Regions from separate parts of the Nocardioides eburneiflavus genome, predicted to be linked through region 3. Evidence: predicted binding sites of a transcription regulator. Region 3 holds the regulator's gene; each other region holds the start of a gene.
The links. Region 3 encodes LexA, which represses DNA repair genes until DNA is damaged. Its sites were predicted from a motif close to TCGAACANNTGTTCGA; they were not measured.
Positions count from the first base shown of each region.

Region 1 (4,303 bases), 3.3 Mb from region 3:
TCGTGACCGAGGAAGAGGTCACGATCACGCCCCCGCAGACCGAGGAAGAGAGCACCCCCTGATGGCCATCGAGGTCCGGATCCCCACCATCCTGCGCACCTACACCGACGGCGCCAAGGCCGTCGACGGCACGGGCGGCAAGCTGTCCGAGCTGATCGACGACCTCGAGGGCAACCACCCCGGCATCAAGGACCGCCTGATCGACGACGGCGACCTGCGGCGGTTCGTCAACGTCTACATCAACGACGAGGACGTCCGCTTCATCGGCGGCCTCGACGCCGAGCTCTCCGACGGCGACCAGGTCGTCGTCCTGCCTGCCGTCGCCGGAGGCTGATCCCGGGCCGTGACCCGCTACGACGACCTGCTGGCCTCGGTCGGCAACACCCCGCTCGTGGGGCTGCCACGGCTCTCGCCGAGCCCTGACGTGCGGATCTGGGCCAAGCTCGAGGACCGCAACCCCACCGGCTCCATCAAGGACCGCCCGGCGCTGAAGATGATCGAGCAGGCGGAGAAGGACGGCACCCTCCGCCCCGGCTGCACGATCCTCGAACCGACCAGCGGCAACACCGGCATCTCCCTGGCGATGGCGGCCAAGCTCAAGGGCTACCGCATCGTCTGCGTGATGCCCGAGAACACCTCCGAGGAGCGTCGCCAGCTGCTACGGATGTGGGGCGCCGAGATCGTCTCCTCCCCGGCTGCCGGCGGGTCCAACGAGGCCGTGCGGGTCGCGAAGAAGATCGCGGCCGAGCACCCCGACTGGGTGATGCTCTACCAGTACGGCAACGAGGCCAACGCCCTGGCGCACGAGGAGACCACCGGTCCCGAGCTGCTCGCCGACCTGCCCGACATCACCCACTTCGTCGCCGGGCTCGGCACGACGGGCACCCTGATGGGGGTCTCCCGCTTCTTCCGCCGGGCCAGGCCGGACGTACGCATCGTCGCCGCCGAGCCGCGCTACGGCGAGCTCGTCTACGGCCTGCGCAACCTCGACGAGGGCTTCGTCCCCGAGCTCTACGACGCCTCGCTGATCGACTCGCGGTTCAGCGTGGGCCCGCGCGACGCCGTACGCCGGGTACGCGAGCTGCTCGAGCTCGAGGGCATCTTCGCCGGGATCTCGACAGGCGCCATCCTGCACGCCGCGCTCGGCCAGGCGGCCAAGGCGGTCAAGGCGGGGGAGTCCGCCGACATCGCCTTCGTGGTGTGCGACGGCGGCTGGAAGTACCTCTCCACGGGCGCCTACGAGGGCACCGTCGACGAGGCCGAGGACGCGCTCGACGGCCAGCTCTGGGCCTGAGGAGGGACGCCCCTCTTCTCGGCGGTTGTCGTCGGTGGTCGAGGTGCGAGCCCTTCGAGACGCCTCGTCCCTCGGCTCCTCAGGATGAACTCCGCGAGCCTCGAAACCACGTTCAACCTCGTGGGCCACGAACCGTCCACAGCCATGGCCAACTGTCGGACCCGACGACTACAATCGAGCACATGATCGAGACGCTGGCAGCCGGGGCACGAGGGGTCGCGGACGACCTCTCACCCGCCGACCTGCTCGCCACGATCAAGGCCTCCCGTGACGTCGAGAACTCCGAGGCTGCCCGCCAGCTCGCTCTCGCCGCCCGGTGGGCGGACCTGCACCCGCCGGAGTCGATCCACACGGCAGCGTCGTTCACGGTGTCGGGGTCGCAGCACGAGGAGCCCATCGCCGGGGAGGGTGCTCCGCTGGTGGCGGAGTTCTGTTGCGCCGAGCTCGGCACCACCCTCGGCATCACCACGACCGCGGCGAAGAAGCTCATCGGCCACGCCCTCGAGCTGCGCCACCGCCTCCCCCGGCTCTGGGCACAGGTCCACGCCGGGCAGGTGCCCGCGTGGCGGGCCCGGGCGATCGCGGACACCACGATCCACTCCTCACCCGCGTTGACTCGTGAGGCGGCCGGGTTCGTCGACGCGCAGGTCGCCGCCGTCGCCGGGCGGGTCGGGTCCGCGCAGCTCGACCGCCTCGTCGCCGAGACCATCAGGCGCTACGACCTCGCGACCGCCGACCCCGCGCAGGACCCCGAGGACGGCTACCTGCACGTCGACCCCCGCCACGTCACCGTCGACACCGAGGACGTGCACTACGCCGGCACCCTGCGGATCGAGGCCGAGGTCGACATCGCCGACGCCCTCGACCTCGACCGCGCCCTCGCCCACAAGGCCAAGGAGCAGCAGGCCCTCGGGTCGCTGCTGCCGCTCGACGCCCGACGGGCCAAGGCGCTCGGTGACCTCGCCCGGACCCAGACTGCTCTGGATCTCGCCGGCGGCGGCGCCGACCTGGAGGACACCGGCGCTGGCGGCGGCGACGCCGACGAGTCGCACCTGCCCGCCGCCCGCGCGGTCGTGATCCACGCCCACGTCGACGCCTCCTTCTCCGGCGACACCACCGTGTTCGGGCCCACCGGCCGCATGGAGAACGGCCAGCGCCTGGTCCTGCTCGAGCAGGTCCAGTCCTGGTGCGCCGACACCCGCACCGAGGTCACCATCAAGCCCGTCATCGACCTCAACACCACGCTGACCGCGCAGACGCGGAAGGTCCCGGCAACGATCCGCGAACACGTGATCCTGAGAGATCGCACCTGCGTGTTCCCGTTCTGCTCCCGCCCGGCACGGCGCTGCGACAGCGACCACATCATCCCGTGGGACGACGACGCCCACGCCGAGGGCCGACCGCAACCCGGCCCGACGACCACGAGCAACCTGGCCTGCCTGTGCCGGTTCCACCACCGCCTCAAGACCCACTCACCCTGGCGATACGCCATGGTCGCGCCCGGAGTGTTCGAGTGGACCTCACCGCACGGCCACCGCTACCGCCGCGACCACACCGGCACCACCAACCTCGAGCCACCAGAACCACCGGATGTGGCAGCCCCACCTGGCATCCCACGACCCCGCCGACGATGACCCCGCCCCACACCCTGCTCAGCACTCACGAGCGGGGCCACCGGCGCGCTCGGACCACTCCGGTGTGTCAGACGGGATCGGTGAACGACACCGGCTTGCCGGCTGCCCGGGCGTGGGCGATCTCCCGCCTCGTGGACTCGCCGACGTACCCGCCGGGGTTCACCACCAGGACGCGGTCAGCCAGGTCGATCTTGGCCAGGTGCAGTGCGTCCAGTGCGGCCTTCTGCTCGGCGGTCACCACCTCGCCCGCCCCCTCGTCCCCCTCGTCCGCCTCGCCCGGCGCGACGACGATGACACCGGCGAAGGTCAGGTCACGGTTCGCCGCGCGCATCTCCTCGGCGAAGCGCATCGAGCCGCAGAGGCAGACGATCTCAGGTCGTTCGAGCACGGCCCGGACCCTACCGCCGCACCGGGCGTAGGCTCCCGGCATGACCCGGCCCGCCCGCGCCTTCGTCGCGGTCGCGCTCGCCCTCACCCTGTTCGCCCCGTCCGCGGCAGCCTTCGAGGCCGAGGCGCGCGACCGGCGTACGCCGGGCGCGACGGAGCAGACCGCCGAGGCGTACGCCGTGCCGGTGCGCCGCCGCGTCACCTACTCGGTCACCACCCGGGGCCGGATCACGGCCTCGCTGAAGGTGTTCCGGCGCCAGGCGCAGGAGACCTTCGAGGACCCGCGCGGCTGGCGGGCGGGTGGGGTGCAGTTCCGCCGCGTACGCCGGGGCGGGGACTTCACGCTCGTGCTCGCCGCCGCCGGGACGTTGCCGTCCTTCGCGGCCGGCTGCTCCGTGCAGTGGTCGTGCCGGGTCGGGCGCCACGTCGTGATCAACCAGCTGCGGTGGGCGCACGCATCACCTGCGTGGAACGCGGCCGGCCGGTCGCTGCGCGACTACCGCCACCTGGTCGTCAACCACGAGACCGGGCACTGGCTCGGCCTCGGGCACGCGTCGTGCGGCGGAAGGGGCAGGGCGCCGGTGATGATGCAGCAGTCCAAGGGCACCGGCGGCTGCCGGTTCAACCCCTGGCCCCTGCCCGGTGAGGCCGCCGCGGTCAGGCGACGGTGATCACCGGGCGACGGACCACCGGGCCGGGGATCAGCGGCGATTGCCCCGGATCGCCACCGTGGCGACGTTCGGGGAGCCGATGACGAGCTCCCTGGACGACCCGGTCAGCAGCACGCGCAGGGTCTCGCGCCGCTCCGTCTCGGTGTCGTCGAGGATCCGCACCGGCACGTCGCGCTCCTTCTGGCCCGGTGCGAAGGTCACCTGCCCCTGCTCGTCGACGTAGTCCACGCCGGGCGTCGCGCTGCCGGCCTGGAGGCTCCAGGAGACCTGCACCGACGTGGTGGCGGGGGACTGCAGCTGCACGGGCACCCACACGG
Region 1 is NZ_SRRO01000001.1:4,908,673-4,912,975, reverse strand. It holds gene EXE59_RS23115 (M67 family metallopeptidase) at 1-62, shown strand, start outside; gene EXE59_RS23110 (MoaD/ThiS family protein) at 62-334, shown strand; gene EXE59_RS23105 (PLP-dependent cysteine synthase family protein) at 344-1,294, shown strand; gene EXE59_RS23100 (HNH endonuclease signature motif containing protein) at 1,477-2,928, shown strand; gene EXE59_RS23095 (hypothetical protein) at 2,996-3,316, opposite strand; gene EXE59_RS23090 (DUF3152 domain-containing protein) at 3,357-3,986, shown strand; gene EXE59_RS23085 (CotH kinase family protein) at 4,017-4,303, opposite strand, start outside.
Region 1: a site for LexA is predicted at 1,395-1,410, ahead of EXE59_RS23100 (HNH endonuclease signature motif containing protein). Genes of this name have one in related genera too.

Region 2 (4,303 bases), 970 kb from region 3:
TGGCACGGCATCATCGCGGCGGGCCCGAGCGACAACCTCCTGGCGTGGGCGGACGACGGGCGGCTGCTCGGCTTCTCGAGCACCGGCCCCGGTCGCGACGACCCCGCCGAGGGGCTGCCGCCGCTCGAGCTGATGGCGCTCTACGTCCGGGAGTCCGTCTATGGCACCGGCGTCGGGCACGCCCTGTGCGAGGCCGCCCTCGGCGCCGCGCCGGCCTACGTCTGGGTCCTCGACGGCAACGAGCGGGCGATCCGCTTCTACGAGCGGCAGGGCTTCGGCTTCGACGGGGTCACCAAGCACGAGGACGTCGGCCTGGAGCGGCGGATGGTGCGGCGCTAGCCGGGCTGGCTCGTCCTCGCCCTGCGGAACAGCTCGACGAGCAGGTTCGCGTACCCCACCGTGTCGTCGACGGCCCGGTGGGTGTGCTCGACGTGGCCGAACCAGTCCGCGGGAAGTGTGTCGACGTCGACCACTCCTGCCGACTCGCCCGTGACCGCCGCTGCATAGCTGCGGATGCACAAGCCGGGACCGATGAACACCCGGTCCTCCTCGTGGTGACCCTGACGGATGCCGTAGGAGGTGAAACGACGCAGGTAGTGGTCGATCCAGATGCCGTCCAGCGCGAGCGGGAAGGCCGCGAACATCCGCGGCCACGGCAGGTCACGCAGCCAGACGACGTACCGCTCCATCACGGCCGTCACCGGCTCGGGGTCCGTGGTGGCCGCGTGCCATGCCTGAGGGTGGTCGGCGAACCAGGCCAGTGTCTTCGCGTCCGGCGCCGTGCCGGGCAGCGGCTCGAGCACGGCCTCGAACCGCCCCTGCTCGGTGCCGTCGGCAGAGATCGCCACCGAGGCGAAGGACCGCATCGAGTTGATGCCCGGCCAGGGTCCGTCCAGCTCGACGTCCGTCACCACGTAGGTCCAAGGGTCTCTGGGCTCGTCCGTCACGCGCGCCAGTATGACCTGCCCGCGACGCAACCACCTGCGAGGATCCGCGGGTGCGCGTCCTCCTCGACCAGGTCATCGACACGCCGACCGGGTCGGGTGGACGACATGCCGCTGGCCCGATCACCGGTGGTGTCGGGCTGGCGGGGCGGTCAGGGTCTGGACCGTGGCTCGGGTCCTGGGCCTGGTCCTGGGCCTGGTCTCGGTCGTGGGCGGGGTGGGTCGGTGAGGATGCGCCTGCGGGTGGGCAGGGTCCACTCGTACGCGCCGTCGGGTCGGCGGTGGTAGGTGAAGGCGCCGAAGGTCTTGGCGCGGTGGTGCCGGCGGCACAGGGGCGCGAGGTTGGCCGGGTGGGTCTGGCCGGGTGGTCCGCCCTCGTCGAGGGGGACGTACTCGACGATGTGGTCGAGGTCGGCCCGCCCGGAGGGACGACTGCAGCCGGGGAACACGCAGGTGGCGTCGCGGAGCCGGACCGCGGCGGCCATCGGCGCGGGCGGGTCGTGCGCGTCCACAGGCGCCATGTGCTCGACATCGAGGACCGGCGCGATGGTGACCTTGCCTGCGGTGAGCAGCCACGTCTGGAGCCGGCCGAGCAGCATCGGCCCGAGCTCGTCACTGCGCGCCACCCCACGGGCGTCGACGGTGTGGGAGTCGACGGTGTGGGAGTCGACGCCGTACGGGTCAACGGTGTGGGGGTCGGCGAGGAGGTCGCGGTCGGTGACGTGGAGCACCAGCCGCACCTCACCCGACCGACCCGCCCGGCCTGACCGGTCCGTGGGGGTGTCGGTGGTGGGTCGGCGGAACGGGTCCGGGGTGGCGTAGGCGGCTTCCTCGGCCACGCAGACGGTCTCGTCGCGGTCGGGGTCGACGTCACGGTCGGGGTCCGCGACGTCCGCGGCGGCGAGGATGTCGAGGGCCTGCTGCGGGTCGGCGAGGAGCCCGACCGCGTGGGCGCGGCGGACGCCGAGGTCGCCGGGGTGACCCAGGGCTCGCATGGTGGTGGCCATGGTCGACACGGTGTGGTCGAACGCGACCGCATCAGCCACGTCGAGGCTCATGAAGACCTCGCTCACCCCCGGTGCGCCCTGCTCGTGGTGCACCTCGACGCGCCGGGACTCCAGCGCGTGGTCGTGGTCGGCGATCGCCCGGTCCGGGTCGGCGTACAGGCGGGCCTCGTGGACCAGGACCCCGATGCGGTGCGGGTTGAGCCGGCGCGGCTGCCACGCCAGCAGCCGGTCCGCGTGGCCGGCCGCGGCCGGGTCGAGGTCGCGCGAGACCCGGGCGGCCTCCCGACCCAGCCGCACCGGCACGGTGAGGTCCTGCACGAGCGTCCACAGTCGTGGCAGGCGGTGGGCCAGGTCGAGCACGTCACCGAGCAGCGCCAGCGTGGCCTCGTGGGACTGCTCCAGCACCCCCGACAGCTCGACCACCGCGAACTCCGCGACCAGCGGGGCACCCTCCCCGGCGATCGGCAGGGGACGCTCCCCGAACAACGCCGCCGCCGACCCCGGCGTGTGGATCGTCTCCGAACGCCACCCCGCCGCGACCTCCTCGTCGGACACGGTGTGCGCGTGCGCCCACGCCAGCGCGGACTCCAGCACCTCGACCTCGACACGACGCTTCGCCGTCATCGCCGCCGCCGCCCGATCCAGCACCCGATCCGCCACCGCACGATCCAGCACCGCACGATCCAGCACGGGGCTGGTGGCGGGGGCCGGAGCGGTGGTGGACATGGGTCCAGTCTCCCAGAGCCCACCGACACCCGGACCTGCGAGAACGGGGCTGTGGAGAAGTATTTCCGAACAGACCTACGCACGCGTGAGCACCGCGGTTTCGAGGCTCGCCCCGCGGTTCCTGCGTGGCCGCGAGGGACGAGCGGATGTATCGAAGGGCGCACCTCGACCACCGATGAGGGTGCGCTCGCACCTCAACCACCGGAGGGCAGCGTCACCTACTCCCCCAGCGTCGCGATCCATGCCTCCAGCTCCCGCGGCCGCCGGAACAGCAGCACCTCCGGCCCGTCGGGCGAGGCGGCCCAGGCGCGCATTCGGGCACGCTTGCGGGAGAAGGACTGGAAGTGCCAGCGGATGATCGACGACCGGTCGAACACCTTGCGCCAGGTCTCGACGTTGCCGTTGCAGCGCGGTTCCTTGGTGATCGCCCCGGACACGGTCCGTCGCACCAGCCGGGCCAGGGAGACCCAGCGCGGGTAGTCGAGCCCTACGACGAGCTGCGTGCGCGGAAGCACCAGGTCGAGCCAGATGCCGTACGAGGAGTCGAGCAGCCACCGCTCCCCGGCGACGATCTCGCCGAACAGCTCGCGCTGGCGGTCCTCCGCGACCGGCACCCAGCCCGGCAGCCACGACAGCTCGTCGACGAGGGTCACCGGGTGGCCGGTGCGCTCGCCGATCGCGAGCGCCGCCGTGCTCTTGCCGCTCCCCGTGACGCCGTAGACGAGGACGCGGTCCGGCAGGGTCACGGACGAACCAGCGACAACAGCCGCTCGTACTGCTCGGGGTCGGTCGTGTTGACCCCGAGGTCGTGGTCGACCTTGCCGAGACCGTGGTGGTCGCTGCTGCCCGTGACGACGAGGTCGAGGTCGCGGGCGAGCGCGCGCAGCTCGGCGCGGTCGACCGGTGAGTGGTCCTGGTGGTCCACCTCGATGCCCGCGAGCCCGAGGTCCTTGAGCGCCGCGAGCGCCCCTGCGTCGAGGACCGACCGGCTGCCGCGCCCCCAGGGGTGGGCGAGGACGGTGACGCCACCGGCCGCCGCGACGAGGGGGATCATCTCCTCGAGCGCGGACGCGTAGCGGTTGACGTAGCCCGGCTGCCCCGGGCTGAGGAGCGTCGCGAAGGCCTCGGTCCGGTCGGCGACGACACCACGGCGCACGAGGGCGTCCGCCACGTGCGGGCGTCCGGCGGCGACCGACCCGCCGGACTCGCGGCGTACGTCGTCCTCGCTGATGTCGATGCCGTGCCCGCGCAGGGCGGCCACGATGGCCGGCGTGCGTGCGGTGCGGCCCTCGAGGATGCGATCCAGCTCCCGCACCAGCGGCGGGTGCGTCGGGTCGGGCAGGTAGCCGAGCAGGTGCACGCCGCGGTGGTGGAACCGCGTGCTGATCTCGAGGCCCGGGACCAGCGTGATCCCGGCCTCGTCCGCCGCCTGCTGCGCCTCGTCCCAGCCCGACATCGCGTCGTGGTCGGTCAGCGCGACGACGTCGAGCCCGGCCGCGGCCGCCTCCCGCACGAGGTCGCCGGGGGTGTCCGTGCCGTCACTGGCCGAGGAGTGGGTGTGGAGGTCGATGCGCACGTCAGCTGTTCCACCGGAGCAGCGCGGGGTGCTCGCGCTCGAAGCCGAGC
Region 2 is NZ_SRRO01000001.1:2,625,223-2,629,525, reverse strand. It holds gene EXE59_RS12330 (GNAT family N-acetyltransferase) at 1-339, shown strand, start outside; gene EXE59_RS12325 (hypothetical protein) at 336-947, opposite strand; gene EXE59_RS23770 (HNH endonuclease signature motif containing protein) at 1,097-2,677, opposite strand; gene EXE59_RS12315 (P-loop NTPase family protein) at 2,896-3,423, opposite strand; gene EXE59_RS12310 (PHP domain-containing protein) at 3,420-4,253, opposite strand; gene EXE59_RS12305 (histidine phosphatase family protein) at 4,255-4,303, opposite strand, start outside.
Region 2: a site for LexA is predicted at 2,743-2,758, ahead of EXE59_RS23770 (HNH endonuclease signature motif containing protein). Genes of this name have one in related genera too.

Region 3 (4,303 bases):
TCGCGGGCGGGCCCGGTGCGGACCGACCCCCGGCGTACGACGTCGCGGAACCCGCGGTCGGTAGCGACCTCCCACGTGACCCGTACGCGGGGGCCGGCGCCCGAGCCCGGGTCGGCGGCCGCGGTCGGGGTGACGCGAGTCCAGAGGACGACCGCGCGCGGGAGCGGGTCGCCGGAGGCGACGCCGTGCTGGAAGGTCTCGTGCCGGGGTCGTGCTCCGACGGCCTGGGTGCCGCCGGCGACCGCGGCCGCCCCGGCGCCGCCGGCGATAACGGCCCGTCGGGAGAGGTGGGGTGAGGGGGTCACGGGTGGTTCAACGACGCACCCGCGCCGGGATTACGCCCCGCTTGGCCGCTGGTTGAGCAGGGCGCCCAGCGCCCGTGTCGAAACCCCCGCTTGGCCGCTGGTTGAGCAGGGCGCGCAGCGCCCGTGTCGAAACCCCCGCTTGGCCGCTGGTTGAGCAGGGCGCCCAGCGCCCGTGTCGAAACCGAGGCGAGTCGAGGCCTTGGTTCCGACACGCTCGTTCCTCGCTGCTCAACCAGCGGGACGTTCGGTCGTCCGGCGGCTTTGGCCGCTGGTTGAGCAGGGCGCGCAGCGCCCGTGTCGAAACCGAGGCGAGTCGAGGCCTTGGTTCCGACACGCTCGTTCCTCGCTGCTCAACCAGCGGGACGTTCGGTCGTCCGGCGGCTTTGGCCGCTGGTTGAGCAGGGCGCGCAGCGCCCGTGTCGAAACCGAGCGAGTCGAGGCCTTGGTTTCGACACGCTCGTTCCTCGCTGCTCAACCAACGGGACGTTCGTTCCTCGCTGCTCAACCAGCGGGACGTTCGTGCCTCGCTGCTCGACCAGCGGCACGCGCGCTCAGCCGAACGGGATGCGCCCCCGCAGCGACTCCGGGTCGTTGACCGGCTGCTCGCCGGTCTCCTTGATGACCTCGCGCGCCTTGTCGACGCTGTCCCAGACGTTCCAGAGGACGACGCCGCGGACCTGGCCGGACTTCAGGTAGTAGACGACGCCCGTGCCGATCTCGCCGTCCTTCCAGTCCTCGACCAGGTCGAGGCGGCTGCTGGTCTCGCCGACGGCCTCGTAGCCCTCGTCGAGGATGTCGGACCAGAAGAACGGCGTGTAGTCGTACGCCGCATCGGCGCCGGCCATCACCCTGCCGGCGTGCTCGCCGGACTTCTCGGCGTGGTCGACGTGCTCGACCCGGCGGCGGCCGAGGAGGGCGTCGGGGTAGGACGCGACGTCGCCCGCGGCGTACACGTCGGGGTCGCTGGTGCGCAGGTGGTCGTCGACCACGACGCCGTTGTCGACCTCGAGGCCGGCGGCCTCGGCGAGCCCGGTGCGCGGCAGGACGCCGACGCCGATCACGGCGGCGTCGGCGACGATGTGGGAGTCGTCGTCGAGGCGGATCCGTACGCCGCCGTCGTCCTCCTCGCCACCCGAGACCGAGCCGTGCACGATGGTCACGCCGCGGTCGGCGAGCTCCTTGGTGAGGTGGGCGGCCAGGGCGCGCGGGAACATCTGCTCCTGCACGTCCTCGAGGTCGAGGACGAGGGTGACGTCGATGCCGTTCTGGATCAGCGCCGAGGTGATCTCGGAGCCGATGTAGCCGCCGCCGACGACCGCGACGTGGCTGCCCTTCGCGGCGACCGCGCGCAGCCGCTCGTAGTCGGCGGCGGTGCGGTAGTAGAGGACGCGCGGGCCGGGGTCGACGCCGAGCACGCGCGGCTCTGCGCCGGTCGCGAGCAGGAGCTTGCCGTAGCCGACGCTGCTGCCGTCGGCGAGACGTACGACGTGGGCCTCGCGGTCGATCGCGGTGACGGTGGTGTCGGTGAGGAGGTCGACGGCGTCGTCGTCGTCGAGGTCGCCGGCCAGCGAGCTGCCCTCGAGGGTCGCGTCGTCCTTGAGCCAGAGGTCCTTGGTGAGCACGGGCCGGTAGACCGGCTTGGCGGGCTCGGAGCCGAGCACGCCGATCGTGCCGCTGGCGTCCTCGGCGCGGATGCCCTTCACGGCGCTCGCCGCGGCGACCCCCGCTCCGACGATGACGTAGTCGTAGGTCTTCTCGGCGTCAGTGTTTCGGGCGTCGCTCATGCTGCCATCGTGGCCCGCGGGTGGTGGGCTTTCAACGCCCGTCCCACCCCTACGGCTCTCAGAGGCTGCGGAGCACCGCCGTCACCACGCCGAGGATCGTGGCGTCGTCGCCCGGGATCGGGTCGTAGGCGTCGTTGTGCGGCAGCAGCCAGACGTGGCCGTCCTTGCGCTGGAACGTCTTGACCGTGGCCTCGCCCTCGATCAGCGCGGCGACGATCTGGCCGTTGGTGGCGGTCTGCTCCTGGCGGATCACGACGTAGTCGCCGTTGCAGATGGCCGCGTCGACCATCGAGTCGCCGGAGACCTCGAGCAGGAAGAGCGTGCCGTCGCCGACGAGCTGCTTGGGCAGCGGGAACACGTCGGTGACCTGCTCCTCGGCGAGGATCGGGCCACCGGCGGCGATGCGGCCGACGACCGGGATGTTGACCGCGGTCGGGGCGATGTCGCCGATGCCGGTCTCGTCGACGCTCGACTCCTCGCCGTGGGACAGGGAGCGGCGCGCCGCCATCACCTCGGGGAGGAACACCTCCAGGGCGCGGGGACGGTTGGGGTCGCGCTTGAGGAAGCCCTTGCCCTCGAGCACGCGCAGCTGGTGGGCCACGCTGGACGACGACGTGAGGCCGACGGCCTGGCCGATCTCGCGCATCGACGGCGGGTAGCCCTTGGACTCGATCGAGTCCTTGATCGTGGCGAGCACGCGCTGCTGGCGCGGCGTCAGCCCGGTGGCGTCCGGGGGGCCGTCGGGCATCTCGATGACGTTCTTGTCGTCCTGCTTGGCCATGGCGTCCTCCACTGCGTGGTGCCCCCACCGTCCGCGCCGGGCGGGAGCTGTGCGCTCACCGTAGCCCTCGGTGGGCCCGAGGATCAAACACCTGTTCGAAGTCGCGTGTCGCTGGGATGGCGCTAGTGTCGGTGCGATGCAGACCTCGTGCGTCGTCACCGGTGGAGCGCGCGGGATCGGGCGCGGCATCGCGGAGCTGATGGTCGCGCGCGGCCACGCCGTCGTCATCGGCGACCTCGACGGGTGGGCGGCCGCTGCGACGGCGGCGGAGATCGGCGCGGTCGCGGGCCTCGGTCAGGACGTACGCGATCCCGCCTCCCACGTCCTCGTCGCGGAGGAGGCGGCCCGTCACGGGGCGCTGACGTCGTGGTTCAACAACGCCGGCGTCGGTGACGACGGCGCCCTGGCCGCGCTGACGGACGAGCAGGTGCGCCGCCTGGTGGAGGTCAACCTGCTCGGTACGACGTGGGGCACCCGAGCCGCGCTGGCGGCGTTCGGGCCGGCCGGGGGAGACGTCGTCAACGTCGCCTCGCTGTCGGGCCTCGGGCCGGTGCCGGGCTACAGCATGTACGCCGCGACGAAGGCCGCGGTCGTCTCGCTGTCGGCGTCGGTCAACGCCGAGGCCCCCCGCGGGGTGCGGGTCCACGCGCTGTGCCCCGACGGGGTGGACACCGCGATGCTGGCCGCGCAGGACCCCGACGGCCTCGGCTCGCAGCTGACCCACTCCGGCGGCCCGATCCTCGGCGTGGCCGAGGTCGCCGAGGCGGCCGTCGCCCTCGTGGGCTCGCGCCGCGTGGTGCGGACCGTGCCGGGCTGGCGCGGCGGGGTGGTCCGCGGCGCCGCGCTCGCCCCGGGCGTCACGCAGCACGCCGCGTCGCTGTTCGCGGCGCAGGGGCGCCGCGCGATGCGGCGCCGCGCCGCCGGCTGAGCGCGGGCGCCCGCCCGACCACTTGCCCACTCGAGCGGGCATATGTCCGCTCGAGCAGGGGCATGCTGTGCGACCGGCGACTACTCGGGTCACCAAGTGGACCGCAGGGCGCGATCAGGGCAGGCGTACCTGGCCGTGCTTCATCTTCCAGAGGAAGTACTTCTCGAAGCCGAGCTTCATCGCGTGGGCCTGCGGGCCGGGGATCAGCACGCCGTGCTTGCGCGGCGGCAGCATCTTGTCGGCGAGGATGATGACGCCGTTGTTGCCGGCGTCCATCACGCAGACCGCCGGGATGTCGCCGAACGCCTTGTGCGCGTCGGGTGCCTCGCCCCTGATCTGGGCGGCGATGTTGGTCGCCGCGACGTGGGCCTGCTGCTCGGTGGGGAAGCCGGTCTTGGGGATGCCGACCGGCGTGGGGGTCTGCCACGGGACGTCGACCGCGGCGGCGACGCCCACGGCGTACACGTCGTCGTAGGCCTCGCTCTGGTAGGTGTCGCGCACCTTC
Region 3 is NZ_SRRO01000001.1:1,652,633-1,656,935, forward strand. It holds gene EXE59_RS07765 (alkaline phosphatase D family protein) at 1-305, opposite strand, end outside; gene EXE59_RS07770 (NAD(P)/FAD-dependent oxidoreductase) at 857-2,089, opposite strand; gene lexA (transcriptional repressor LexA) at 2,148-2,870, opposite strand; gene EXE59_RS07780 (SDR family NAD(P)-dependent oxidoreductase) at 3,007-3,798, shown strand; gene EXE59_RS07785 (NAD(P)/FAD-dependent oxidoreductase) at 3,913-4,303, opposite strand, start outside.